DNA from 4 places in the Streptomyces sp. NBC_00466 genome. Region 1 is predicted to be linked to each of the others. Evidence: riboswitches for the same ligand, from Rfam matches in the RefSeq annotation. Region 1 holds a riboswitch; each other region holds the start of a gene.
What was found. A riboswitch is a leader RNA that binds a small molecule or an ion and turns the genes downstream of it on or off. The one in region 1 is predicted to bind cobalamin.
Positions count from the first base shown of each region.

Region 1 (7,004 bases):
CGGGCAGCAGGATCACCTGGTCCGCGTACTGCACCACCCGCTCCAGCCGGTGTTCGGCCATCAGCACGGTCGTGCCGAGGTCGTGCACCAGCCGCTGGAGGACGGCCAGCACCTCCTCGGCGGCTGCCGGGTCCAGCGCGGAGGTCGGTTCGTCGAGCACCAGCACCTTGGGGTGCGGGGTCAGTACGGAGCCGATCGCGACCCGCTGCTGCTGACCGCCGGAGAGCGTCGCGATCGGCCGGTCGCGCAGCTCGGTGAGGCCCAGCAGATCGAGGGTCTCCTCCACCCGTCTGCGCATCACGTCCGGGGCGACCCCCAGCGACTCCATGCCGTACGCGAGCTCGTCCTCGACGGTGTCCGTCACGAAGTGGGCGAGCGGGTCCTGGCCCACCGTGCCCACCAGGTCGGCGAGTTCGCGGGGTTTGTGGGTCCGGGTGTCCCGTCCGTCGACGGTGACCCGGCCGCGCAGCACCCCGCCCGTGAAGTGCGGCACCAGACCGGACACCGCGCCGAGCAGTGTCGACTTGCCGACACCGGACGGGCCCACGAGCAGCACCAGTTCGCCTTCGGGCACGGTCAGGTCGACCCCGCGGACGGCGGGCTCCCCGGCGTCGGCGTAGGTGACCGAGACCTGCTCGAACCGGATCACTTACACCCTCCTTCTTCTTGGTACGGGGCCTTCGGTACGGGGGACTGCGCCCCGGGAGCCTGCGCCCCGGGGGCTTTCGGCTTGGGCGCATTCCGCGCGGGCGCTTCCGGTACGGGCGCCACGAAGGCCGGGACCAGCCCGACCAGCACAGCTGCCGCCGGCCACAGCGGCAGCACCGGTGCGACCAGCGGGACCACCCCGGGGTGCAGCGCCGCCGCGTCGCGCGACCCCGCCCAGATCATCAGCGCGGCCACCGCGACCCCCGAGCCCGCGACCAGCCAGGCGCGCGGACCCCAGCGGTCCGGCCGGTAGCGCGTCCGCACGGACCGCCGGCCGCCCAGCCTGAGCCCGGCCAGCGCGGCCAGCAGCCCCACGCCCAGCACCGGCAGACCGTACGAGGCGCCCTCGGCGGCCAGCAGACCGTACGTCCCCGCGCAGACCCCGAGCAGCCCGCCGAGCGTCAGCGCGGTCGTGGTGTGCCGGACCGCACGCGGCACCTGCGCCGTCCTGCCGTACCCGCGCGCGTCCATCGAGGCCGCCACGGCGACCGACCGCTCCAGCGCGCCTTCCAGCACCGGCAGCCCGATCTGCAGGACCGCCCTGACCCCGCCGGTGGGACGGCCGCGCAGCCGCCGTGCGGTCCGCAGCCGCACCACGTCGGCGACCATGTTCGGCGCGAAGGTCATCGCGACGACGACCGCCACCCCGACCTCGTACAGGGCGCCCGGCAGGGACTTGAGGAGCCGGGCCGGGTTGGCGAGCGCGTTGGCCGCGCCCACACAGATCAGCAGGGTGGCCAGCTTGGCGCCGTCGTACAGCGCGAAGACCAGCTGCTCCGCCGTCACCCGGCCACCGATCCGCACCCCCTGCGCCCAGTGCGGCAGCGGGAGTTCGGGCAGCGTGAACAGTGTGTGCGAGCCGGGCACCGGGGAGCCGAGCACCACCGAGAACACCAGCCGGATACCGATGACGAACAGCCCGAGCCGCACGAACGTGCCGTACGAGCGGGCCCACGGCGCGTCCGTGCGCCGGGCCGCCACCACATAGCCCGCCACACCCACCAGCAGGCCGAGCAACAGCGGGTCGGTCGTGCGGGACGCGGCGGTCGCGAGCCCGAGGGCCCACAGCCACCAGGCCCCCGCGTGCAGGGCGTTGCTGCGGCCGACGGCGGGGGCGCGGAGTGACACGGTCATCCGCTGTTGCGCCTGCGGCGCGCCTGCCACACACCGGCCGCGCCGAGCACGACCACCGCAGCGATCCCGCCGACGAGCCCCGCCGACGGCCCACCGCTGTCGTGCCGCGGGGCGCTGTCGGTCCGCTGCGCGTGGCCACCCTTCTGCGTCTGCGAGACCTGCTCGCCGCAGCCGGTGCGGGGAAAGCCCGCGATCGAGCAGAGCAGCGCGTCGCTGTTGTAGCGCAGCGGCCGGGCGACGGCGGCGAGCGCCTCCGCGCTGGTCGCGTCCCCGCCGACCCGCGCGCACACGGTGCGCTCGGCGGGCGGCTTCTCGCCGTCCGGTGCGTCGGCCGCCGTACCGAAGTCGATGACCAGCGCGATCCGCTTGGCGCCGCCCTTGGCCGGGGTCTTCCCGCAGATGCCGTCGAAGGTGAGGGGGGTGCCGCGCGCCGGGACGCGCGGCTTGCTCGCGTCCTGGGAGTCCGCACTGACGGCGAACCGGAATCCCTGTACGTCCCCGTCGGTGGGCCGGGCCGTCGACGGGCCCTGTGTGGCGTACTCCCAGCCGCTGCCCGAGCGGTCCCAGAAAGACCAGTACCGGTACCCGGCGGCCTGCGCGGGAGCCGCCCCGAACGCGGTGAGCGCGGTGAATGCCGCGCCCACCGCGACGGCCAGGGCGATCAGCCGGACGGAACCGGTCCGCATGGCGCGCGTACGAGCTATCGGGGGGCGCATCAGCGCCGCTTCCTGCCGCGCATGCTGAGCAGGAACCCGCCGCCGATTCCGGCGATCAGGCCGACGCCGATGATCCACCAGACGCTGATGCCCGAACTGTCGCTGCTCTGCTTCGAGTCCGCGGCCTTCACCGAACCTGCGGGGGCGGGGCCGGTCGCGTTGAGCTGCTCGACCAGGTCCGCGCCGCCGAAGTCGTGCGGGTCGATACCGTTCGAACGGGCCGCGAAGATCAGCTGGGCGTACGCGGCGGGGCCGCTCTGCCTGGCCCATCCCGCAGAGTGCTGCTCCAGCCAGGCCAGGGGCTGCCTGGCCTGTGCGATGAGGCCGTCGGCGCCGAGCGAGGTCACCGCGTCGGCGGTGTTGCCGTAGTCGGGCTGGTCCTCGGCGCCGGGCATCGCGGACTTCAGATAGGCCTTCCCCGCGGTCGCCCCGGCGAGGTAGGTGGCGCCGTTGTGCGCGGCCTGGGCGGGCGTCGACGCGTTCAGGCAGCCGGTGCCGCCGACGTCCTTGCCGCCGGGGCCCGGTGCCAGTCCGGCGCCCAGGGTGCCCAGTACGGCGGCGCCCGTCGCGTCGGCGTTCGCGTACAGCTTCCCGGACTTCTTGTCGGGCTGGTACGCGAAGCCGCCGCCGCCCTCCTTGGCATCGCACGGGATCGAGAGCGAGACCAGCATCTTCTTGGCCGCGGCCGTCGGCTCCCCGGCCGCGGCGAGCGCGCCGATCACCACGGATGTGGAGTTGGCGTCGCTCGGGCCGCCCGGGTTGTAGCTCCAGCCGCCGTCCTTGCCCGCCACCGACTTCAGCCAGCCGGCGCCCTTCTTCACGGCGGCGTCGTGCCCGCCGAGCGCCTTCAGCGCCTGTACGGCGGCGGCGGTGGCGTTGGTGTCCAGGAGTTCCTTCGCGCCGCACGGCTTCGTCACGTCGGCGCGGAAGGAGGTGAAGGCGCCGTTGGCGCACTGCTGGCCGGTCAGCCAGTCGACGGCTTTCGCGGCGGGGCGGACCCCGGTGGCGTCCTGCGCGATCAGCGCGAGGGACTGCCGCCAGACCCCGTCGTACTTGGGGTCGGTCTTGCCGTACAGGCCGGAGGGGAGCACCGGGGACGGTGAGGGTGACGGCGAGGAGTCGGCGAAGGCCGTCGGCGCAGCGGCCGCGCAGAGTACGGCGGATGCGGCGAGCGCGGTGACGCTGCGGCGAAGGGTCATGGCGGGCGGGGCCTCTCCTGCGGGGAAGCCGGGGCACGGGCCCACTCAGGCACCGGGGCTCCGGCTCCGTATACCTCGACGGTGCCGGCCACCGGAGGCTTCCGGTGGCACGAGCCGGTCACTTCCGTACAGGGCGGTCCGGCTCACCGCCTGGGGCAGGCGGTTTACGGTTGCGGGGTCAGCGCCGGAATTGCACCGGCTTCCCCCTGTACGGGTGTGATGACGACCGTCTTACTGTACCGACCGCCCCTGAGCGCCCCTGGGGGCGGCCAGGGAAACGGACGGCGGCGCACCGCTGGATCCGGTGCGCCGCCGTCCGTTCTCGCTGTTCTCGTCCGTGCCCGTCCTGTACGGCCCGGGGCCGTACAGGACGGCCGGCCGGTTCTACTTGATGTCGATCGGCCCGTTGTCGCCGTTGTCGCCATTGTCCTTGCCGGACTTCGCGCCGAGGTAGCGCTGGATCTCCGCGCCCCGGCCGCCCTGGTGGGCGTCGTCGTCCTGCGCGCCCAGGTTCTTCCGTACCGAGTCGAGGATCGTCAGACCCTGGCCCACCAGACCGGCAGCGATCTCGCCCAGGCCGTCCGCGCCGTTGAGCACGTTGACATTGGCGCCCGCGAGGCCGGACGCGGCCTCCTTGACGATCTGCGGGAGCTGGTCGATCAGCATCCGGTCGAGCGCCACCCGGTCGTACGAGGCGGCTGCCGCGGCCTGGATCTTCATCCGCTCGGCCTCGGCCACGGCCAGCACCCTGATGCGCTCGGCGTCGGCCTCGGCGGGCTTCACGATCTCGGCGACCAGCTGCTGCTGGCGCAACTGGGCGGCGCGCTGGGCCAGTTCGGTCTGGGCCGCGAGCACCTCCTGCTGCGCGTGCGCCTGGGCGAGCGGACCGGCCTGGGCGGCCTGCGCCTGCGCCCGGTCCACCTCCGCCGAGTACTGCGCCTGTACGACGGCGGTCTGCCGCTGGTACTCGGCCTGGTTACGGGTGGCTTCCTGCTGCGCCTCGACGGACGCCTGGGTGGCCTGCGCCTGGGCGATCTGCGCCTGCCGCTGGATGGCCGCCGTGTGCGGGGCGGACATGGCGGCGATATAACCGGTCTCGCCGTCGTCGATCGACTGGATCTGGAGCGAGTCCACGATCAGGCCGATCTTGGCCATCTCCGTCTTGGAGGTCTCCAGCACCTCGGTGGCGAGCTTCTGCCGCTCGGTGACGATCTCCTCGACGGTCATGGAGCCGATGATCGAGCGCAGATGACCGGAGAAGATCCGCCCGGTCAGCACCGACATCTGGTCCTGGTCGGAGAGGAAGCGCTGGCCGGCGTTGACGATGCTCTCGGTGTCGTTGCCGACCTTGAACGCGATGACGGCCCGCACGGTCAGCACGATGCCCTGCCGGGTCACACAGGTCTCGGCGACCTCCGCCTCGCACATCGCGAGGGTCAGGAAGCGGGTCTTGCGGAAGACCGGAAGTACGAACTTTCCGTGGCCGGTCACGACCCTGAAGGGCGCACCGCCCAGACCACGCCTGCCTCCGGAGATGAGCATGGCCTCGTCCGGCGCTGGAACGCGATAACCCAACATCCTTGGTCTCCTTAGTCGGTGTCGCCGGGGTCGAGGGTCAGCGCATCCAGCGGGTCCACGGGATCGGTCCACTCGATGACGTCGACCTGGCGAGTACCGCGGGATTCGATCACGAGCACTGTCGCCCCGTACGACAAGGGCTCCGTGGACCAGGCGAGAAAGGCTTCCCAGCCCCCTCTGACCTGGATCAGAACCTCACCGGGACCGGCGGATCCGCGCGTTGCCAGGATCAGCTTCCCCGTGCAGCCGATCACAGCCTCGTCCGGCGCCATCGGCGGCCGCCCCCCTCGTGATGTGCGGTACTGAATGCATGACCCTAACGCTACTCCGACCTGCGGACTATCCTCCGCTGGTCCCGAGTTCGGACGCGGGCGGGAAGCGGGTGACGTACGGGCGGCGGGCCTGATCCGGGGTGGTCTGCCGCCGCCTCGGGCGCGTACCGGAAGGATCGGGGCTAAGTTTCCGGCTATACCGCCATATAGGTCACGGGGTCACTGCCGGTGAGGGCTTCCGCCCGCCCCAGTTTCACCAGCCGCCGCAGATGGGCCTCGGCCTCCGAGACCGCGATATTGCGTGAGCCGTGCGGTATCTGCTCCCAGGGGCGGTTCCACTCCATCCGCTCGGCGATCTGCCAGAGGGTCTGCGGCTGGGCCAGCAGGGTCAGCAGATCCCGGAGCCGGTCCTCGTGGTGGGCCAGCAACTCCCGTACCCGGGCGGCGGCGTCGGTGAAGGCGTACTGGTGGGCGGGGAGCACCTCGGCGGGGGCCAGCCGGCCGATCCGTTCCAGCGAGTCCAGGTAGTCGCCAAGGGGGTCCCCCCGCTCGAACGAAGCTGAGAGTGGGGGCGGGTCCCCCCGCTCGAACGACGCGGCCGTGGTGTCGTCCGGGTCCTCGTAGAGCCCGATGTGCGGGGTGATGCCGGGCAGCAGGTGGTCGCCGGAGAAGAGCCGCCCGTTGCCCGGCCGGTTCGTCGGGTGCTCCTCGTCCAGATGGAGGCAGACATGGCCCGGGGTGTGGCCGGGCGTCCAGATGGCGCGGAGCCTGCGGCCGGGCAGCGGCAGCAGGTCGCCGGGGACGATCTCGCGGTCGGGGACGGCGGCCCGCAGTCCCGGGAGCGTCCGCGTTCCGCCGGAGGCGCGGGCCCGGCGCAGCGGTGCGATGTGCTCGTCGGGCGCTCCGGCGGCGGCGAGTTTCCGGGTGAGGTACTCCAGCCAGACCGCCGGCTCGGCGCCGCGGGTGCGCTTGACGACCTCGGTGTCGGCCGCGTGCATCGCCAGCCAGGCCCCGGACGCCTCGCGCACCTGCCCGGAGAGGCCGTGGTGGTCGGGGTGGTGGTGGGTGATGAGGACGCCGTGGATGTCCGTGACGGAGAGGGAGAGGGCTGCCAGGCCCGAGGCCAGCGCGTCCCAGGAGTCGGGGTCGTCCCAGCCGGTGTCGATCAGTACGGGGCCGCGGTCCGTCTCGACGACGTGGACCAGGGTGTGGCCCAGGGGGTTGTCCGGAATCGGGACCTCGATGGACCAGACGCCTCCGCCGTGCTCGGTCACCTGCGCCATGGCGTCCTCAACTCTCTTCCGGGGCACTAACTCTCGTCCGGGGCAATGCCTTTGATCGCGAACTCACTATAACTAGAACCGGTTCCATCGACCCCGCCGGTCCTGCCCGGACCG
Region 1 is NZ_CP107896.1:5,163,954-5,170,957, forward strand. It holds gene OG210_RS23250 (ATP-binding cassette domain-containing protein) at 1-649, opposite strand, end outside; gene OG210_RS23255 (energy-coupling factor transporter transmembrane component T) at 646-1,842, opposite strand; gene OG210_RS23260 (SCO2322 family protein) at 1,839-2,558, opposite strand; gene OG210_RS23265 (prenyltransferase/squalene oxidase repeat-containing protein) at 2,558-3,757, opposite strand; cobalamin riboswitch at 3,871-4,007, opposite strand; gene OG210_RS23270 (SPFH domain-containing protein) at 4,142-5,335, opposite strand; gene OG210_RS23275 (hypothetical protein) at 5,347-5,607, opposite strand; gene OG210_RS23280 (MBL fold metallo-hydrolase) at 5,802-6,890, opposite strand.

Region 2 (7,004 bases), 1.9 Mb from region 1:
AGGTCGTGGTCGAGCTTGGCGGCCTGGATGAGCGTCCAGATCTGGGCCCTGATGGCGGGGAGTTTCGCCGGGTCCATGGAGGCGATCTGGGCGTACTCGTCGAGGAGTTGCTCCAGGCGCGCGATGTCGCCGTAGGAGTCGGCGCGGGCCATCGGCGGGACCAGGTGGTCGACCAGCGTGGCGTGGACACGGCGCTTGGCCTGGGTGCCCTCGCCCGGGTCGTTCACCAGGAACGGGTAGATGAGCGGAAGGTCGCCCAGGGCCGCGTCGGGACCGCACGCGGCGGACAGGCCGGCGTTCTTGCCCGGCAGCCACTCCAGGTTGCCGTGCTTGCCGAGGTGGATCATGGCGTCCGCGCCGAAGCCGCCGTCGTCCGCGGATGCGGCGATCCAGCGGTACGCGGCCAAGTAGTGGTGCGAGGGCGGCAGATCGGGGTCGTGGTAGATCGCGATCGGGTTCTCGCCGAAGCCGCGCGGTGGCTGGATGAGGACCAGCAGATTGCCGTGGCGCAGGGCGGCGAGGACGATGTCGCCCTCGGGGTTGCGGCTGCGGTCGAGGAACATCTCGCCGGGCGGCGGGCCCCAGTGCTCCTCCACGTTCGTGCGCAGCCCGGCGGGGAGCGTGGCGTACCAGCGCCGGTAGTCGGCGGCGGGGATACGGACGGGGTTGCGGGCGAGCTGCTCGTCGGTGAGCCACTCCTGGTCGTGGCCACCGGCCTCGATCAGCGCGCGGATCAGTTCGTCGCCGTCACCGGACGCCAGACCGGGAACGTCCTGCGGGCCGAAGTCGTAGCCCTGGTCACGGAGCCGGCGCAGCAGGGCGACAGCGCTCGCGGGGGTGTCCAGGCCGACGGCGTTGCCGATCCTGGAGTGCTTGGTGGGGTACGCGGAGAGCACCAGGGCCAGCCGCTTGTCGGCGGGGGCTATGTGCCGCAGCCGCGCGTGGCGCACGGCGATCCCGGCGACGCGGGCGGCCCGTTCGGGGTCGACGACGTAGGCGGGGAGCCCGTCCTGGTCGATCTCCTTGAACGAGAAGGGCACCGTGATCAGCCGGCCGTCGAACTCCGGCACGGCGATCTGGCTGGCCGCGTCCAGCGGCGACACGCCCTCGTCGTTCTCCTCCCAGGCGGCCCGTGAACCCGTGAGGCACAGCGCCTGGAGGATGGGGACGTCCAGGGCGGTGAGCGCGCCCGCGTCCCACGATTCGTCGTCGCCCCCGGCGGACGCCTGGGCGGGCTTCGTTCCGCCCGCGGCCAGCACCGTGGTGACGATGACGTCCGCCGCGCGCAGCGTTTCGATGAGTTCCGGTTCGGGGGCGCGCAGCGAGGCGACGTAGAGCGGGAGGGCCCGGCCTCCGGTGTCCTCGACGGCTTCGCAGAGGGCGTCCACGAAGGCGGTGTTGCCGCTCATGTGGTGGGCCCGGTAGTAGAGCACCGCGACGGTCGGCCCGTCGGCGGTGCGCGCGGTGCGTTCCACTGCCGGGGCAGACCTTGCCTGCCGCGGCAGTGGGCCCCAGCTGGGCGCGGCTGCCGGGGGCTCGAAGCCGTGGCCGGTGAGGAGCACGGTGTCGGAGAGGAAGCGGGCGAGCTGGCCGAGATTGGCGGGCCCGCCGTGCGCCAGATAGGCGTGGGCCTCGGCTGCGATCCCGACCGGGACGGTCGACGCCTCCATCAACTGGGCGTCCGGGGCCTGCTCGCCGGTCAGGACGACGACCGGACGCCCGTCGGCCAGCAGCAGATCGAGGCCCTCCTGCCAGGCGCGGATGCCACCGAGGAGGCGTACGACGACCAGGTCGGCGCCTTCGAGAAGGGCGGGCAGGTCGGTGAGCTGGAGCCGGGACGGGTTGGCGAAGCGGTACGCGACGGGGCCGTCCGCGGCACGGGCGCTGAGCAGGTCGGTGTCGGACGTCGACAGAAGCAGGAGCATGCGGCGTCAGGCCTTCCTCGGGGTATCCGCGCCCCGGGCGGTGTCAAGGACGGCGGGAGTTCCTGGCTCACTCGGCTCCAAGAGCCGGGCTCACAGTGGCGGGACCGCGCCGGAATCTCACCGGGCTTCCTCCCCTGTCGCCGTCGTAGGCGATTGCGGGCCGAACGGCCCGTCGACAAGCATAGTAACGACCTTGACGGGCGGCGGGCAGTGGGCCTCGGGGGCCGCCACCGGCGCACCGGGTCCGCACCGGCGGTCGCATCGGTGCAGGACATGGCCCTGGTGGACCGGTCGGTATGCTCGCCGCCATGCCCCACTCCTCCGCACCTCCGCCCCCACGGGAGCCGGCCGCCCGGCGTGACCGCGGCGACGCGTGTCCGGGCAGCCTGCGCCTGCACGCGGCGGACGACGGCGCGCTGGCACGGGTCAGGATTCCGGCAGGTGTACTGACAGTTCCGCAGGCCAGGGCGGTGTTGGACGTGGCGCTGCGGCTGGGCGACGGGGCACTTCATCTGACGTCGCGCGGCAATGTGCAGCTGCGCGGGCTGGCCCAGGACCGCGGCCGGGAACTCGCCGATGTGTTCGCGGACGCCGGGCTGCTGCCGTCGGTACGCCATGAGCGGGCCCGTAATGTCGTGGCCTCCCCGCTGTGCGGGCTCGACGGGCGGGGAGCGGCCGATGTGCAGGGCTGGGCACGGGAGTTGGACACCCTGCTCTGTGGCTGCGCGGCGGCCGCCGGCCTGTCCGGCCGTTTTCTGTTCGCGTTCGACGACGGCCGCCGCGATGTGGCCGGCCTCGGCGCCGATGTGACGTTGATCGCTTCTCCGGGCGACGGTGCGCTGCTGTGCACCGGCGAGGCGCCGGAGATGCTGGCCGTTCCGGCCGAACACGCGGCCCGCAGCGCCCTGCTGGCGGCCGAGACCTTTCTGAGCGCCGCCCGTGCCGCGGGGACCGGCGCCTGGCGGGTGGCGGAACTGCCCTGCGGGGCTGCCGCGTTCGTCCACGCGGTCGGGAAACGGCTGGCAGCCGCCGGTATCCCGGCCGTTGCCCGGGACCGGGCAGAACCGCTGCCGTCCGGGACGGGCCCCGCGCCCGGCACCGTACCGGCCCCGGACGGACGGGCGGCGCTCTGCGTCGAGGCGCCGCTCGGGCTCATCACCTCAGCCCAGTGGCGCCTGCTGACGGACACGGCGCTGCACGACGGCAGCGGTGAGTTGCGGCTGACTCCCTGGCGGGGTGTGGTGCTCCCCGGGCTCGGCCCGGACACCGCTGATGCCCGGCTCGCGGATCTTTCGGCCGCGGGACTGATCACAGGACCTGACTCCCCCTGGCACGGGGTCGGGGCGTGCATCGGACGCCCCGGCTGTGCGAAGTCCCTGGCCGATGTACGCGCGCACGCCGCACTGGCTCCCGGCACCGGCCGCGGTCTGCCCGTGTACTGGTCGGGGTGCGCACGGCGCTGCGGCCACCCCCACGGCGACCGGGTGGACGTGGTCGCCACGGCCGCCGGTTACGAGGTCTCCGTACGCGGCGAACGGCTGCCCGACACCATGAACGACCCCTCAGAGTTCGCCGCCACCGTGGCGGAAGCCCGGACCACGCCCCTCACGCAGTGACGAAATGAGCGAGAAGACAGTGTTCGACTACGAGAAGGACGGCCCGGCGATCTACCGCCAGTCCTTTGCGACCATCCGCGCAGAGGCGGACCTCACGGGACTTCCCGCCGATGTCAGCCAGGTCGCCGTCCGGATGATCCACGCCTGCGGGATGGTCGACCTGGTGCGCGATCTCGCCTACACCCCGCAGGTGGTGGCGCGCGCCCGCGAGGCACTGCGCGCCGGTGCCCCCGTGCTGTGCGACGTGGCGATGGTCGCGAGCGGGGTGACCCGCAAGCGGCTGCCCGCCGGCAACGAGGTGGTGTGCACGCTGTCCGACCCGTCCGTGCCCGGCCTCGCGGCGGAGCTCGGCACGACCCGCACCGCCGCGGCGCTGGAACTGTGGCGCGACCGTATGGAAGGCGCCGTGGTGGCCGTGGGCAACGCGCCGACCGCACTGTTCCGGCTGCTCGAGATGGTCCGCGAGGGCGCGCCGCGCCCCGCGGCGGTCATCGGCGTGCCGGTCGGTTTCGTCGGCGCCGCCGAGTCCAAGGACGCGCTGGCCGACGACGTCGCGGGGCTGGATTATCTGGTGGTGCGCGGGCGGCGCGGGGGCAGCGCCATCGCGGCGGCCGCGGTCAACGCCATTGCGAGCGAAGAGGAATGAACACCAGCATGAGCGAGCAGAGCACCGGTCGGCTGTACGGAGTCGGGCTCGGCCCCGGTGACCCGTCGCTGATGACCGTACGCGCCGTGGAGGTCATCGCCCAGGCGGACGTCGTCGCCTTCCACAGCGCCCGGCACGGCCGGTCCATAGCCCGGTCCATCGCGGCCGGGCACATCCGCGCCGACCACATCGAGGAGGCGCTGGTCTACCCGGTGACCACCGAGACCACCGACCACCCCGGCGGGTACCGGGGCGCGATGGAGGAGTTCTACGCCGAGGCGGCGGCCCGGCTGGCCGCGCATCTCGACGCGGGCCGCACGGTGGCGGTGCTCGCGGAGGGTGATCCGCTCTTCTATGGCTCGTACATGCACATGCACAAGCGTCTCGCGGACCGCTATCCGACCGAGGTGATCCCGGGGGTGACCTCGGTGAGCGCTGCCGCCGCCCGGCTCGGTGTGCCGCTCGTCGAGGGCGAGGAGGTACTGACGATCCTGCCGGGCACGCTCCCCGAGGAGGAGCTGACGGCGCGTCTGGCGTCGACGGACTCCGCGGTGGTCATGAAGCTGGGCCGGACCTTCCCCGCGGTGCACCGGGCGGTCGGGCGGTCGGGCCGGATGGCCGAGGCCCGCTATGTGGAGCGCGCCACGATGCCCGGGGAGCGCACCGGCGAACTGGCCGACGTGGAGGCCGGATCGGTGCCGTACTTCTCGGTGGCGGTGCTGCCGAGCCGCGTCGGCGCGACCGGGCCGGTACGGGAGCACGGTGACGTCGTCGTGGTCGGCACCGGCCCCGCGGGCCCGCTCTGGCTCACCCCGGAGACCCGGGGCGCCCTGGCGGCCGCGGACGACCTGGTGGGCTACACCACGTATCTGGACCGGGTCCCGGTCCGGCCCGGGCAGCGGCGGCACGGCTCCGACAACAAGGTGGAGTCGGAGCGCGCCGAGTTCGCTCTGGACCTGGCCAGGCGCGGGCGCAAGGTCGCCGTGGTGTCCGGCGGTGACCCCGGTGTGTTCGCGATGGCGACCGCCGTACTGGAGGTCGCGGCCCAGGACGGGTACCGCGATGTTCCGGTGCGGGTGCTGCCCGGGGTGACCGCCGCCAACGCGGCTGCGGCCCGTGCGGGTGCGCCGCTCGGCCACGACTACGCCACGATCTCGCTCTCGGACCGGCTCAAGCCGTGGGAGGTGATCGCGGAGCGGCTGCGCGGCGCAGCGGCGGCCGACCTGGTGCTCGCGCTGTACAACCCGGGCTCCCGCAGCCGGACCTGGCAGGTCGGCAAGGCCCGTGACCTGCTCCTTGAGCACCGTTCACCGGACACGCCCGTGGTACTGGGCCGGGACATCGGCGGGCCCGGCGAGAGTGTCCGGATCGTACGGCTCGCGGCGCTCGACCCGGCCGAGGTCGATATGCGCACGATCCTGCTCGTCGGCTCGTCCCGGACGCGGACCGTGCGGCGGGGTGACGGTGAGGAGATCGTCTGGACTCCCCGGAGCTACCCCGAGGGGTGACGGGGGCGCCTGCTGATGCGGTGGCTGCGAGCCCGGCTCAGGCGGTGCCCTGGATGTCCCGCACCCAGTGGACGGCTTCCTCCGGGGTCCCCACGACCTGTACGCCTCCAGGGACGGCGGGGCGGCGGACGACGACCACCGGAATCCCCACCTCCCGTGCCGCGGTGAGCTTGGCGGCGGTGGCCGGTCCTCCGCTGTCCTTGGTGACCAGCACGTCGATCCGATGGTCGCGCAGCAGCGCCCGCTCGCCGTCCAGCGCGAAGGGCCCCCGGTCGAGCAGGGTCTCCATGTGCAGCGGGTGCGGGGGTTGCGGGGCGTCGACCGACCGCACCAGGAACCGGAGTCCGTCCAGAGCCGCGAACGCGGCGAGGCCCATCCGCCCGGTGGTGAGGAAGATCCGCTGCCCCAGTGCCGGGAGCATCCCGGCGGCCTGTTCCAGGGAGTCCGCCGGGTGCCAGTCGTCGCCCTCCCCCGCCACCCACCCGGACCTGCGCACGGCGAGCAGGGGAACATGGGCGGTGGCAGCGGCCGAAGCCGCGTTGAAACTGATGGTTCCGGCGAAAGGATGGGTCGCGTCGATGAGAGCGTCGACCTCGTGCTCGCGCAGCCACTGCGCCAGTCCCCCGGCTCCGCCGAATCCGCCGATACGGATCTCTCCGGGCGGCAGCACGGGCCGTGCGACCCGCCCGGCCAGGGAACTGGTGACGCGGACCCCGGGGTGCAGGCCGGCGGCGACCCGCCGGGCCTCGGTGGTGCCGCCGAGTATCAGTACGTGCATCGGAGCCTTTCGTGGCTGAGGGGGGTGGTGGCCGCAGCGCCCAACTCAAGCACACCGGGCTGCGGCCCGGCTGGACGACCGGCGCCTGCGCGACGGCTGCCGCCACGGCCGCCTACACCGCGCTGCTGAGCGGCGAGTTCCCCGACCCGGTGACGGTCACCCTGCCCAAGGGCCAGACGCCGTCGTTCGCGCTGGCTGTCGAGGAGTTGGGCGACGGGTGGGCGACAGCGGGTGTCGTCAAGGACGCGGGCGACGATCCGGATGTCACCCATGGCGCGCTGGTCCGGGTCACCGTCCGGCGGCTGCCGCCGGGGTCGGGTGTGGTGTTCAGGGCGGGCCCGGGTGTCGGCACCGTCACCCGCCCCGGGCTGCCGCTGGAGGTGGGCGAGCCCGCCGTGAATCCGGTGCCGCGCCAGATGATGCGCGAGCACATGGCGCGCGTCGCCGAGCGCCACGGTGCGGGGGCGGATGCCGAGCTCACCGTCTCCGTCGACCACGGTGAGGAGATCGCCCGTTCCACCTGGAACCCCC
Region 2 is NZ_CP107896.1:7,067,988-7,074,991, reverse strand. It holds gene cobN (cobaltochelatase subunit CobN) at 1-1,925, opposite strand, end outside; cobalamin riboswitch at 1,961-2,115, opposite strand; gene cobG (precorrin-3B synthase) at 2,222-3,541, shown strand; gene OG210_RS31675 (precorrin-8X methylmutase) at 3,561-4,187, shown strand; gene OG210_RS31670 (precorrin-2 C(20)-methyltransferase) at 4,196-5,695, shown strand; gene OG210_RS31665 (cobalt-precorrin-6A reductase) at 5,733-6,473, opposite strand; gene OG210_RS31660 (cobalt-precorrin-5B (C(1))-methyltransferase) at 6,485-7,004, shown strand, end outside.
Region 2: linked by a shared signal. The riboswitch ahead of cobN (cobaltochelatase subunit CobN) and the one ahead of OG210_RS23265 (prenyltransferase/squalene oxidase repeat-containing protein) in region 1 are both predicted to bind cobalamin.

Region 3 (7,004 bases), 1.9 Mb from region 1:
CCGCGGACGATCGAGATCAAGGCGGTCACCCACCGCTACGCCGGCAAGAGCCAGGACGCGCTCTCGGACGTCTCCCTCACCCTGCACCGGGGCAAGGTCACCGCGCTGGTCGGCTTCAACGGCTCAGGCAAGTCCACGTTGTCGAAACTGGTCAGCGGCCTGTATCTGCCCTCGCACGGGCAGGTGTTGTGGGACGGCGTCCCCACCGGTGAGGCGGACCCGCAGAAGCTGTGGCAGCAAGTGGCCCTGGTTCCGCAGGAGTACGCCCACTGGCCACTGACCGTGCGCGAGAACGTGAACCAGGGACAGCCCACGGCTCGCGGCGACGCGGCGGTCCGTGAGGCGTGCGAGGCCGCCGGCGCCGACGAGGTCGTCGACACGCTCGGCGCCGGCCTGGACACCCTCCTCGCCCGCGAGTGGCTCAACGGGGAAGAGCTGAGCGGCGGCCAGTGGCAGCGCGTCGCGCTCGCGCGGGCGTTCTTCCGCGAGGCCGGGCTGCTGGTCCTCGACGAACCGACCGCGAACCTTGATCCCCGCGCCGAGTACCGGATCTTCCAGCGACTGCGAACCCTGGCCCGGGAACGGGTGGTGCTGCTGGTGACCCACCGCATCACCAACGTCCGTGTCGCCGACTGGATCGTGGTCCTCGACGAGGGCCGGATCGTACAGGAGGGCACCTACGAGGACCTTGCCCGACAAGAGGGCCTGTTCCAGCAGTTGCTGTCCTACCAGGTCACCTCCGAGACCGACGGCGAGAAACGGAGCACACCCGCATGAGCCGTACACGATTCCGGGGCGCGCACACGGCGCGGATTCAGGCTTCGGCCTGAGCCTGTTCCCGGGTGAGGTAGTGCACCTGGGTCTGGCCGGTGTGCGGGGCGAGCAGTTCCCGCAAGTCGCCGGCGGCGGTCCTGAGAAGGTGTCCGTCGCGGGCGGCGTGGACGGTTTCGAGGATGAAGGCGACGTGGGTGGAGTCGTCGGTGACGCGGGTGCGGTGGGCGTCCCGGTGGTTCCAGTGCCGGGTCAGTACGTCGGTGGTGTCGGTGTAGACGACCTCGCCGGCCTTGGGGTTCTCGGTGGTGCCGGGTTCGCCGAGCGGGGTGAAGGTCTCGGTGCCGTCGGCGTAGCGGATCTCGACGTCCCCGGTGACGTGGTCGAGGTCGAAGGCGCCGGCGGGCAGGCCGTGGCGGACGGAGACGGCGTTGTAGGAGTCGACGGCCGGGTTGATCCGGGGCAGGGCGCCCTTCTTCGCGAGGCGGCGGCCGAGTGCGTCGACGCTGGGCCGGATACGGCGGGGGTTGGTGCCGAAGGAGCGGTAGGCGGTGTGCCAGGCCGCTATGCGTGGGTCGGTCTCGTCGGCGGGGTGCCAGGAGCCGTCGGCGAGCTGCCGCTCCAGGTCCTGCAGGGCGGCGGTGGTGGCGGGCCAGGGTTCGTGGCCGCGCAGCCCGGTGGCGGTGACGACGGCGATGAGGCTGTCGGGGAAGGCGTCGGCGACGGCGGGACTGATGCGGAAGGTGGTCATCGCGAGGAGGATCCGTTTCGGGGAGGGCGTACGGGCCGGGGTCAGGCTTCCCAGGGGCCGATGCGGTCGAGTCGGCGCCGCTGCTGGGCTGCGGTGAGCGCGTCCAGGCCGGTGCCGCGTTCGGTGAGTCGGCGGGCGGTGCCGGTGCGCTGCTCGACGGGTTTGTGGTCGTCGTACTTGAACTTCGCCCGTACCTCGGTGATGTCCAGGCGCAGGCCGCGGATGCCGGGCAGCATCCGTCCGTAGGGCGGCTGGTCGGGGTCGATGGGGGCGTGGTCGCCTTCGGGCTGGAAGTGGTTCATCTGGTGGCGCAGCAGCTGCGCCTTGGCTTCGGGGTCGTCGATGATCGTGGCCCGGCCGGTGAACTGGACGGCCGCGTAGTAGCTGGTGGGGACGCCGTCGGTGGGCGGGATGCCGGGTTTGGCGCGCCAGGGGCCGGGGATGAAGGCGTAGTCGCCGGTGACGGTGAAGGTGACGTGGGGGTCCGCCTCGATCGTCTGCCAGACGGGGTTGGGACGGGCGAGGTGGATCAGCAGGCCGGCGCCGTCGACGGTGAAGTGGGTGGGCACGACGACGGGCGCCTGTCCGGGCAGGCCGTTGACGCTGAGGATGCCGAAGTCGTGGCCGTCGGCGATCCAGGTCTGCCACTCGGCGTCGTCCAGGGCGGCGTCCCAGGGCTGGATGAACATACGGGGTCCTTCCGGGCAGGGGCGCTGGGTCAGGTGAGGGCGAGGAGGCTGACGGCGACGGCTGCGGTGCCCAGGCCGATCAGTTGTCCGCGGTGGATGCGTTCGGCGAGGAAGCTGCGGGCGAGCAGGACGGTGCGCGGAACGTGGGCCTTGCGGGCGCCGAGACCGCCGAGGAAGTCGGCGCATCCGTAGGCCGGTGAACTGCCCAGGGCCAGCGGCAGAGCGATCACGGGTACATCCCTTACCATCAATGGAACGACCACACCGTACAACGCATCGACCGGGGTTCGTCAACCGAACGACCGCACGGTGCAGTGCAGTGATCCACTTGCCTGGAGGGACCCAGCGATGGCCGAGACAGCGGCGGCACTGCGGACGCTCGCGCACAACGTCCGCGCGGCCCGTACCCGTGCCGGGCTGTCCCTGGACGAACTCGGCCGGCGTGCCAAGGTCAGCAAGGGCGCCCTGGTCGGACTGGAGAAGGCCCAGGGCAACCCGAACTTCGCCACCCTGGTACGCCTCGCCGACACCCTGGGTGTCTCGGTGTCCGCGCTGCTGGAAGGGCCGGCCGAAGGCCGGGTACGGGTCGTCTCCGCCGACGCCGTCATGCCCTTGTGGGCCGGGGAGGAAGGCGGCGAGGCGCGGCTCATGCTGACCACATCGGGGCCGGCCCCGGTCGAGGTCTGGCGCTGGAAACTGGAACCGGGCGAGGAGTACCCCAGCCACCCGCACCAGGCCGGCGTAGTGGAGACCGTCAGTGTCACCGCCGGACAGATGGTGCTCGTGGTCGACGGCACCGAGCACGCCGTCGAGGCCGGGCAGACGGCCACCTTCGACGGCGACGCCCCCCACGCCTACCGCGGCTCAGGCACGAAGACCTGCCGCCTGATCATGACCGTTCACATCCCGCCCGGACCCAACTCCGCGAGCTGACCTGCGCAGCTTGTACCCGTCAGAGCTCCGGTCGCACGGGGACGAAGCCGCTGTCGAGCAGCCTCGGCAGATAGTTCCTGACCGCGGCGACCGTCTGGGACCGGTTGCCGCCGCCGTCGTGGCAGAGCACGATCGCCCCGTCCTTGATGTCGCGCAGCACGGAGTTGGTGATGCTGCGCGTCCCCGGCCGCGCCCAGTCGTTGGTGTCGATCGACCAGCCCAGCGGCTCCATGCCCAGGTCGGCGCAGATCCCGAGGGTGACCGGGTTCCAGTCGCCGTACGGTGCGCGGGCCCACTGGGGCGGGGCGCCGAGGATCTTCTCGATCAGATCGCTGGTCCGGGAGAGTTCGGACCGGGCGGCGGCCGGCTTCAACTTGGTGAGCTGGGGATGGGTCCAGGAGTGGTTGGCGACGGCGTGTCCGCCGTTCGCGATGTCGTGCAGCAGCTGCGGGTACTGGACGGCGTTCTCGCCGATGACGCAGAACGTCGCCTGCACGTCGTACTGGGCCAGGATGCGCAGCACTTGGGGCGTGTAGAGGGGGTCGGGGCCGTCGTCGAAGGTGAGCGCGATCCTGCGGCCGCCCTCCTCCATCGAGTACACCGCATGGGTGCGGACCGCCGCGTTGTGGGAGGGGGCGCCCATCGATGTCTCGCCCGCGAAGGGCCGTAGCCGGTAGGTGGGGGGACGGGCGGCCGCCGCCGCGGGTGGTCCGGCGGCCGGTGGAGGCTGGACGTGGAGCGGGGGCGGGGCACCGGCCGGTGCCTGTGAAGGATGCGGGGCGGCGGCCGGGGCGTTGCCGCCGGACGGGCCGCACGCCCGGGAGACCACTCCTCCGACAGCCAAGGCGCCCAGACCGACCGCGGCGCGCACGAATCTGCGGCGCCCTTGCGTATTAGTGTGATTTTCTGACTGCATGGCACCGTACTGCCATATACCGGGGCGATTACCCGGCCGACAGCGCCGGACGCGCGTCCGATTCCACTCTGTCGGGCCATCCCCCGCCCACCCCCGCACGCGGCGCGCCGCGTCTTTCCCGGGTCCGGGCGGGACCGGGGCGCCCGAGCACCCCGGTCCGCCACCGCGGGCGGCGCCGGTTCAGCCGCTGTCGGCGGCGCGGACCGCCCACCTCTCCTCCACCTTGGCGATGCGCCAGTAGGCCAGCGCCGCGGCCCACACCACGACGAAGAGTCCGACGATGAGGTAGCCGACATTCCCGAGATCGAGGCCCGCTATCCAGCCGGTCACCGAGTCCTGCAGGGAGAGCTTGTCGTGCAGCACACTGATCAGCTCGATCGTGCCGATGAGGAACGCGACGGCGATGGACAGGCCCGTGATGGCGAGGTTGTAGAACACCTTGCGCACCGGGTTGGAGAAGGCCCACTGGTACGCGAAGTTCATGAAGGTGCCGTCGAGTGTGTCGAACAGACTCATTCCGGCCGCGAAGAGCAGCGGCAGGCAGAGGACGGCGTACCAGGGCAGGCCGGCGGCGGCGCCGCTGCCCGCCATCACCATGAGCGTGACCTCGGTCGCGGTGTCGAAGCCCAGGCCGAAGAGGAAGCCCAGCGGGTACATCTGGCCCGGCCGGCTGATGGACTTGGTGAACCGGCCGAGTATGCGGTTCATGAACCCACGTGAGTTCAGGTGTGATTCGAGTTCGGCCTCGTTGTAGCGTCCGGCGCGCATCTCCTTGAACACCCGCAGAATGCCCACCAGGGCAACCAGGTTGAGCGCCGCGATGAGGTAGAGGAACGAGCCCGAGACGCTCGTTCCGACGACGCCGAGCACCTGGTGGGTGTGTGAGCCCTCGTTCATGAGGATTCCCGCGAGCCGGGCTCCCCCGGCGACCAGCGCCGCCATGGCCACCACCACGCTGGAGTGGCCCAGCGCGAACCAGAAACCGACCGAGACCGGGCGCTTCCCGTCAGCCATGAGTTTGCGGGTGGTGTTGTCGATGGCGGCGATGTGGTCGGCGTCGAAGGCGTGCCGCATCCCCAGCGTGTACGCGGTGATGCCGAGGCCCACGCCGAAAGCCTTGGACCCGACCTCGTAGTGGCCTGGTTCCACCAGCAGGAACAGAACGCCGAACGCGACGACGTGGAGGGCTGCTATCACCCCCAGCAGCCCGGCGGTTCGTACGGTGTCCTCGCGCCGCCAGGCGAACGCGGTGGTTTCGGGCAGGGTCAAGCGGATCACGCTCCAGCACCTCGTGGATCACTTCGTGAGATGCCGTGGCCGGTCTCCTGGCTGACGGGTTCGCTGACGCTCGCCTCCGGCCCTGCCTTCCCGGCCGCGGATGCGGCCAGTGGCTTCGACGGGACGGAGACTCCCCGATCACAGTGGCGAGGGCCGCTCCGGTCTGAGGCCCCTGGGGGCTTTCACCGGTCTTCCCGAACACCACGGCCCGTTCACCCTAGGTTCTGGCCGCCGGTGCCAGCAAGTGCGCCCACCTGGGCAGGTATTGCATCTCACACCTGCCGAGCCCATGGCTGCGGGCCCGCTGCCGCACACCGGTGGCAGGGAGAGCCCGGCTCTCACCACGCACCGGCGGCAGCGGGCCACCGCGAGGAGACCGTTCCGGTCAGTCCTCGCCCTCCAGGTTCCCCTCGGTCTCCAGGTACACCTGGCGCAGCGCTTCGAGCGTCGCGGGGTCCGGTTCGGCCCACATGCCCCGGGACTCCGCCTCAAGGAGCCGTTCCGCGATCCCGTGCAGGGCCCAGGGGTTGGCCTGCTGCAGGAAGTCGCGGTTCACCGGGTCGAGTACGTACGTCTCGGTGAGCTTGTCGTACATCCAGTCGGCGACGACACCGGTGGTGGCGTCATATCCGAAGAGGTAGTCGACGGTGGCGGCGAGTTCGAAGGCTCCCTTGTAGCCGTGCCGCCGCATCGCCTCGATCCAGCGGGGGTTGACCACCCGCGCGCGGAAGACCCGGGAGGTCTCCTCGACGAGGGTGCGGGTGCGGACGGTCTCGGGGCGGGTGGAGTCGCCGATGTACGCCGCGGGGGCGCTCCCGCGCAGCGCCCGGACGGTGGCGACCATGCCGCCGTGGTACTGGAAGTAGTCGTCGGAGTCCGCGATGTCGTGCTCGCGGGTGTCCGTGTTCTTCGCGGCGACCGTGATCCGCTTGTACGCGGTCTCCATCTCGGCGCGGGCCGGGCGGCCGTCCAGTTCCCGGCCGTAGGCGTAGCCGCCCCACACCGTGTACACCTCGGCGAGGTCCGCGTCGGTGCGCCAGTCGCGGCTGTCGATGAGCTGGAGGATGCCCGCGCCGTAGGTGCCGGGGCGTGAGCCGAAGATGCGGGTGGTGGCCCGGCGTTCGTCACCGTGCTCGGCCAGGTCGGCCCGGGTGTGGGCGCGTACGAAGTTCTGCCCGTCGGGCTCGTCCAGGGACGCGGCCAGCCGTACCGCGTCGTCCAGCAGCCCGATGGTGTGCGGGAAGGCGTCACGGAAGAAGCCCGAGATGCGCAGCGTGACGTCGATACGGGGGCGGCCCAGCTCGTCGAGCGGCACCGGCTCCAGACCGGTGACCCGGCGTGAGGCGTCGTCCCACACCGGGCGGATACCGAGCAGTGCGAGGGCCTCGGCCACGTCGTCGCCCGATGTCCGCATCGCGCTGGTTCCCCACAGGGAGAGCCCCACGGATGTGGGCCACTCGCCGTTGTCGGTGCGGTAGCGCTCCAGGAGTGAGTCGGCCAGCAGCCGGCCGGTCTCCCAGGCGAGCCGGGACGGAATGGCCTTGGGGTCGACGGAGTAGAAGTTGCGGCCGGTCGGCAGGACGTTGACCAGACCGCGCAGCGGGGACCCGGAGGGTCCGGCGGGGACGAATCCGCCGTTCAGCGCGTGCAGGGCGTGGTCGATCTC
Region 3 is NZ_CP107896.1:7,075,413-7,082,416, reverse strand. It holds gene OG210_RS31720 (ABC transporter ATP-binding protein) at 1-777, shown strand, start outside; gene OG210_RS31715 (B3/4 domain-containing protein) at 815-1,522, opposite strand; gene OG210_RS31710 (FMN-binding negative transcriptional regulator) at 1,564-2,211, opposite strand; partial or broken gene OG210_RS31705 (EamA family transporter) at 2,241-2,345, opposite strand; gene OG210_RS31700 (XRE family transcriptional regulator) at 2,560-3,144, shown strand; gene OG210_RS31695 (polysaccharide deacetylase family protein) at 3,164-3,988, opposite strand; partial or broken gene OG210_RS31690 (HoxN/HupN/NixA family nickel/cobalt transporter) at 4,241-5,360, opposite strand; cobalamin riboswitch at 5,358-5,559, opposite strand; gene cobN (cobaltochelatase subunit CobN) at 5,724-7,004, opposite strand, start outside.
Region 3: linked by a shared signal. The riboswitch ahead of OG210_RS31690 (HoxN/HupN/NixA family nickel/cobalt transporter) and the one ahead of OG210_RS23265 (prenyltransferase/squalene oxidase repeat-containing protein) in region 1 are both predicted to bind cobalamin.

Region 4 (7,004 bases), 550 kb from region 1:
GTTCATCTTCCGTTCACCCAGGTTGCTTACGTTCATCTCGTCAATGACCTCGAACGATTGCCCAGGTAAATGGAACACTTGACCCTGCTCCTTGGGATCGTGATCATTACCGCTCTCGTGTTCGACTTCACGAACGGTTTCCACGACACTGCCAACGCGATGGCGACGACCATCTCGACCGGCGCTCTCAAACCGAAGACCGCGGTGGCCATGTCCGCCGTGCTCAACCTTGTCGGGGCATTCCTGTCCGTCGAGGTCGCCAAGACGATCTCCGGCGGGATCATCAATGAACAGGGCATCACCACAGAAGTGATCTTCGCGGCACTCGTCGGTGCCATCCTCTGGAATCTGCTGACCTGGCTGCTCGGCCTGCCGTCCAGTTCCTCCCACGCACTCTTCGGCGGGCTCATCGGAGCCACGCTGATGTCGGTCGGCTCGTCGGGTGTCAACGGCGATGTCGTCATCACCAAGGTCCTGCTCCCCGCGGTCGCCGCGCCGGTCGTCGCCGGTCTCGCCGCGCTGCTGGCCACCAGGCTGACGTACCGGATCGGGCGCCGTACGGACGAGAAGTCCACCGCCAAGGGCTACCGGGCCGGCCAGATCGCCTCCGCGGGCCTGGTCTCGCTGGCCCACGGCACCAACGACGCGCAGAAGACCATGGGTGTCATCACCCTCGCCCTGGTCACCGGCAACGTCATCGCACCCGGATCGAACCCGCCCCTGTGGGTCATCGTCTCCGCCGGCACCGCCATCGCACTCGGTACCTACCTGGGCGGCTGGCGCATCATCAAGACCATGGGCAAGGGGCTCACCGAGCTCAGGCCGCAGCAGGGCTTCGCCGCCCAGACCGGTGCCGCGACCGTGATCCTGGCCTCCTCGCACCTCGGCTTCTCGCTCTCCACCACCCAGGTCTGCTCGGGCGCCGTGATGGGCGCGGGCGTCGGCCGCAAGGGCGGGGTGGTCCGCTGGTCCACCGCGACCCGCATGGCCGTCGCCTGGTGCCTGACCCTGCCCGCCGCCGCGCTCGTCGGCGCGGGCGCCGAGTTTCTGACCGGCCGCGGCCCGTGGGGCATCGGCGCCGTCGCCGCCCTGCTGGTGGCGGGCTCCGGTGTCATCTGGTCGCTCTCCCGCCGCAAGCCGGTCGGCCAGCACAGCGTCACCCCCGACGAGCCCGCCGGGTACGACGAGCCGGCCGGGGTGGTGACCACCGCCATCGCAGCCGTCGCGCCGCCGCCGGCCGGAGCGGTCACCGACCCCCTCCGCACCACCATCCCCGCACCCGGCGGCGCCGCACCGGAGCCCAACCGGCCCGCCACGGTCTGAACACGGTCCGCCTGAACACGGTCCGAAAGTCCGAAACGGTCTGAAGGAGAAGGACACCGCACCATGGACATCGACTGGGCAGCTCTCGGCACCGTCTTCGGCGTCAGCCTCGTGGCGACCGTCGGACTGGTGGGCCTGTTCACGCTCGGCGTGGTGGGCCTGGCGCGGAAGCCCGCGCCGGAGCCGGGCACCGCAACCGCGCCCGCCGCCGCGACGCCTGCCGGTACGGGCCGGGGCCCGGCACCGGCCGCGGCGGCGCGGGTCGGCGCGTACGCCTGCTTCGCGCTCTGCGCGGCGGCCGTCGCGTACGGGATCTATCTGATCGTCGCCTGACAACAGCTCGCTCCTCCCCCGCAGCGTCACTCCGCCCGCCCGGCGGCCTCCACCGGCCACCGGGCGGGCGGCTGGTGTGCGCGGCCCGTGCGTTCGGCCGTCCGGGTGACCCGTGTGGGGCTCGGCACACTGCCCCGCCGCAGGTCAAGGGTGAGTTGACGGGTGTTCGCCGACCGTGGTGGACTTCCGGGGCCAATACGGCGGCAGGAGAGGAAGTCCGGTGCGAATCCGGCGCGGTCCCGCCACTGTCACCGGGGTTGCCCCCGGGAGCCAGGAACTCTCACCGCCGGTCACGTCGAACCAGGGCGCGGACACCCTGAGTGAGGACTACGCCATGCGCGGCCGCCTGCTGCCCGAACCGCCCGATGCTCCGAGCACAGCCGCCGTGAGGGTCCCGGGCGTACTGGCCTGCTGACCTCATGCGTGCCGAGCGTGTCTTCGTGTACGGCGCCACCACGGGCCTCCTGGCAGACCTCGTCTTCGCCGACCCCCGGCGCGGCCACCCCGTCGCCGCTTTCGGACGGGCCGCCGCCGCCGTGGAACGCCGGCTGTGGCGCGACCACCGCGGGTGGGGCGCGCTGCACACCGCGGTCTGCGCCGGGGGCGCGGTGGGCGCCGCCGTGCTGGCCGGGCGTGCCGTACGCGGCCGTCCCGCCGCGGGCATCGCGCTGACCGCCGCCACCACCTGGGCCGTCGTCGGCGGCACCTCGCTGGGGCGTGAGGCGCGCGCGGTGGGCGACGCGCTGGCGGCGGGTGACATCGAGGCGGCCAGGGAGCGGCTGCCGCATCTGTGCGGACGCGATCCGCAGGCGCTCGACGCACAGCAGATCGCGCGGGCCGTCGTGGAGTCCGTGGCCGAGAACACCTCCGACGCGGTGGTGGGCGCGCTGGTCTGGGGCGCCCTCGCCGGGGTGCCGGGGCTCGCCGGGTTCCGGGCGGTGAACACCCTGGACGCGATGGTCGGCCACAGGTCGCCCCGGTATCTGCGGTACGGCTGGGCCTCCGCCCGGCTCGATGACCTGGCCGGCCGGCCGGGCGCCCGGCTCACCGCCGTACTCGCGGTGCTCGCGGGCGGGGACCCGCGCGGCGCCGTACGGGCCTGGCGGTCGGACGCGGCCGGCCACCCGAGCCCCAACGCGGGCCCGGTGGAGGCGTCGTTCGCGGGCGCGCTGGGCGTACGGCTCGGCGGCACCCTCTCGTACGCCGGCCGGGTCGAGCACCGGGCGGTACTCAACGGCGGCGGCCGGCCGGTGGCCGTCGGCGACATCGAGCGCGCGGTGCGGCTGTCGCGCCGGGTGTCCCTGCTGGCGCTCGCGACAGCTCTCGTGGTGAGGAAGGTACGCGGATGAGTGGCGGACTGCTGGTGGCCGGAACCACGTCGGACGCCGGGAAGAGCGTGGTCACGGCGGGCATCTGCCGGTGGCTGGTGCGCCGGGGTGTGAAGGTCGCGCCCTTCAAGGCGCAGAACATGTCGCTCAACTCGTTCGTCACCCGCGAGGGCGCGGAGATCGGGCGCGCGCAGGCGATGCAGGCGCAGGCGGCGCGGGTGGAGCCCACGGCGCTGATGAACCCGGTGCTGCTCAAGCCGGGGAGCGACCGGTCGAGCCAGGTCGTGCTGATGGGGAAGCCGGTGGGCGAGATGAGCGCCCGCGGCTACCACGGCGGCCGGCAGGAGGCACTGCTGGGCACGGTGACGGACTGTCTGACGCAACTCCGGGGCACGTATGACGCGGTGATCTGCGAGGGGGCGGGCAGTCCGGCCGAGATCAATCTGCGGCGGACCGACATCGTGAACATGGGGATCGCGCGCGCCGCGCGGTTCCCGGTGGTCGTCGTCGGCGACATCGACCGGGGCGGTGTCTTCGCGTCGTTCTTCGGTACGACGGCGCTGCTGAGCGCCGAGGACCAGTCGCTCGTCGCCGGGTACCTCGTCAACAAGTTCCGCGGTGATGTGTCCCTGCTCGAACCGGGGCTCGACATGCTGCACGGGCTGACCGGGCGGCGGACCTACGGTGTCCTGCCGTACGCACACGGCCTGGGCATCGACGAGGAGGACGGGCTGCGGGTGTCGATGCGCGGCACGGTGCGCGAGTCCGCCGTGTCCGCGCCGTACGGGCAGGACGTGCTGCGGGTCGCCGTGTGCGCCGTGCCGCTGATGTCGAACTTCACCGATGTGGACGCGCTGGCCGCCGAACCGGGCGTCGTGGTGCGGTTCGTGGACCGTGCGGAGGAGCTGGCGGACGCGGACCTGGTGATCGTGCCGGGGACGCGCGGCACGGTGCGCGCCCTGGAGTGGCTGCGGGAGCGCGGGCTCGCGGACGCGCTGGCCCGGCGGGCCGCCGAAGGCCGTCCGGTGCTGGGCATCTGCGGCGGTTTCCAGCTGCTCGGCGAGCACATCGACGACACGGTCGAATCGCGCGCCGGGGCCGTCGACGGGCTCGGACTGCTCCCTGTCCGGGTGCGGTTCGCGGTGGAGAAGACCCTGGCGCGGCCCGTCGGAGAGGCCCTCGGGGAGCCGGTCGAGGGGTACGAGATCCACCACGGGGTCGCCGAAGTGCTGGGCGGCTCCCCCTTCCTGGACGGCTGCCGCACCGGTTCCGTGTGGGGCACGCACTGGCACGGCTCGCTGGAGAGCGACGGCTTCCGCCGGGCCTTCCTGCGCGAGGTCGCCGCCGTCGCGGGCCGGCGGTTCGTACCGGCGCCCGACACCAGCTTCGGCGTGCTCCGCGAGGAGCAGCTCGACCGGCTCGGCGACCTCATCGAGGAGCACGCGGACACCGACGGGCTGCTCGCGCTCATCGAGTCGGGCGCGCCGGCCGGGCTCCCCTTCGTCGCCCCCGGAGCGCCATGAGCGCCATGAGCGCGGCCGGGGTGCGGCTGCGAACACGCCACCGGCCCGTCACCGGACCTGTCACCCGAGCACCTGTCACCCGAGCATCTGAAGGAGTGATCCCGAAGTGAGCACGCCCTACCCGTTCACCGCTGTCGTGGGCATGGATGACCTGCGTCTCGGGCTGCTGCTCAACGCGGTCAGCCCGGCTGTCGGCGGCGTACTCGTGCGCGGCGAGAAGGGGACCGCGAAGAGTACGGCGGTGCGGGCCCTGTCCGCGCTGCTGCCCGCGGTCCCGGTGGTCTCCGGGTGCCGCTTCTCGTGCGACCCCGGCGCGCCCGACCCGGCGTGTCCTGACGGTCCGCACGAGTCGGCCGACGGCGTGTCGCGCGACGCGCGCATGGTCGAACTGCCCGTCGGCGCCTCGGAGGACCGGCTGGTCGGCGCGCTGGACATCGAGCGGGCGCTGGCCGATGGCGTGAAGGCGTTCGAGCCGGGGCTGCTCGCCGACGCGCACCGCGGGATCCTGTACGTCGACGAAGTCAATCTGCTTCACGACCACTTGGTGGACCTGCTGCTCGACGCGGCCGCGATGGGCGCCTCGTACGTGGAGCGCGAGGGCGTCTCCGTACGGCACGCCGCGCGGTTCCTGCTCGTCGGGACGATGAACCCCGAAGAGGGCGAGCTGCGGCCGCAGTTGCTGGACCGTTTCGGACTGACCGTCGAGGTCGCCGCTTCACGCGACCCGGACCAGCGGGTCGAGGTGGTGCGCAGGAGGCTCGCGTACGACGACGACCCCGCCGGTTTCGCCGCCCGCTGGGCGGACGAGGAGAGCGAGCTGCGGGCGCGCATCGTGGCTGCGCGGGCGCTGCTGCCCTCCGTGCGTCTCGGCGATCCGGCGCTGCGGCAGATCGCCGCGACGTGCGCCGCCTTCGAGGTGGACGGGATGCGCGCGGACATCGTGATGGCGCGCACCGCGACCGCGCTGGCCGCCTGGGCGGGGCGTTCGGATGTCACGGCCGACGACGTACGGCAGGCCGCGCTGCTCGCGCTGCCGCACCGCCGCAGGCGGAACCCGTTCGACGCGCCGGGGCTCGACGAGGACAAGCTCGACGACACGCTGAGGGAGTCCGCCGGGGACGACGGCGGCGGCGCACCCGACACGCATGACGGGAACGACGACGACGGGCCGGACGGACCCGACGGGCCGGACGGTGGCGGTGGTGGCGGGCTGCCGCCGCAGCGCGACGGGGACGGCGGACCGGGCGACACGCCGCAGCAGCAGGAGCCCGCGGCGGACGGGTCCGACACGCCCGCGCAGCAGGAGACCGGCGGGGGCGCGCCCGCCGCGCCGGGCGGCGGCGGGGAGCAGGCAGCGGCGAAGGCGGCCGAACCGTTCCGTACGCGGATGCTGAGCGTGCCGGGGCTCGGCGACGGCGCGGCGGGGCGCCGCTCCCGGGCCAGGACCGAGCACGGCCGCACCACCGGTTCGCGCCGGCCGCAGGGTGCGCTCACCAAGCTGCATCTGGCGGCGACGGTCCAGGCCGCGGCGCCGCACCAGCGGGCGCGCGGGCGGTCCGGCCGCGGCCTTGTGGTCCGCAGGGACGATCTGCGGCAGGCCACCCGGGAGGGGCGCGAGGGCAATCTGGTGCTCTTCGTGGTGGACGCCTCCGGGTCGATGGCGGCCAGGCAGCGGATGAGTGCGGTGAAGGGCGCCGTGCTCTCGCTGCTGCTCGACGCGTACCAGCGGCGGGACAAGGTGGGTCTGGTGACGTTCCGCGGGAAGGACGCGGAGATCGCGCTGCCGCCGACCTCGTCGGTGGACGCGGCCGCGGCCCGGCTCGACACGCTGCCGACCGGCGGGCGCACCCCGGTGGCCGCCGGGCTGCTGAAGGCCCATGAGGTGCTGCGGGTCGAGCGGATGCGGGACCCGTCGCGCCGGCCGCTGCTCGTGGTCGTCACCGACGGCCGGGCCACGGGCGGCCCCGATCCGGTCGCGCTGGCCGCGCGCGCCGCGCGGCTGCACGAAGCGGAGGGCGTCGCGTCGGTCGTCGTGGACTGCGAGACGGGGCCGGTCAGGCTGGGGCTCGCGGGAGAACTGGCGCAACGGCTCGGCGGCACCGCGGTGACGCTGGACGAACTGCGGGCCGAGAGCATCGCGGGGCTGGTGAAGGACGTGCTGGTGAAAGACGCCGTGCAGGACGCACAGAGCAGTTCTACGAGGAGGGCAGCGTAATGCCGCAGGGACAGCCGACCACCGTGCCCGAGGACGGGCTCACCACCCGCCAGCGCCGCAACCGGCCGCTGACCATGGTGCATACGGGCATCGGGAAGGGGAAGTCGACCGCGGCCTTCGGCCTCGCGCTGCGCGGCTGGAATCAGGGCTGGCCCATCGGGGTGTTCCAGTTCGTGAAGTCCGCCAAGTGGAAGGTCGGCGAGGAGCGGGCCCTGAAGGTGCTCGGGGACAGCGGCGAGGGCGGGACGGTCGCCTGGCACAAGATGGGCGAGGGGTGGTCCT
Region 4 is NZ_CP107896.1:5,718,655-5,725,658, reverse strand. It holds gene OG210_RS25715 (anion permease) at 70-1,323, shown strand; gene OG210_RS25710 (hypothetical protein) at 1,387-1,656, shown strand; cobalamin riboswitch at 1,818-1,957, shown strand; gene OG210_RS25705 (cobalamin biosynthesis protein) at 2,076-3,005, shown strand; gene OG210_RS25700 (cobyric acid synthase) at 3,002-4,507, shown strand; gene OG210_RS25695 (putative cobaltochelatase) at 4,614-6,722, shown strand; gene cobO (cob(I)yrinic acid a,c-diamide adenosyltransferase) at 6,722-7,004, shown strand, end outside.
Region 4: linked by a shared signal. The riboswitch ahead of OG210_RS25705 (cobalamin biosynthesis protein) and the one ahead of OG210_RS23265 (prenyltransferase/squalene oxidase repeat-containing protein) in region 1 are both predicted to bind cobalamin.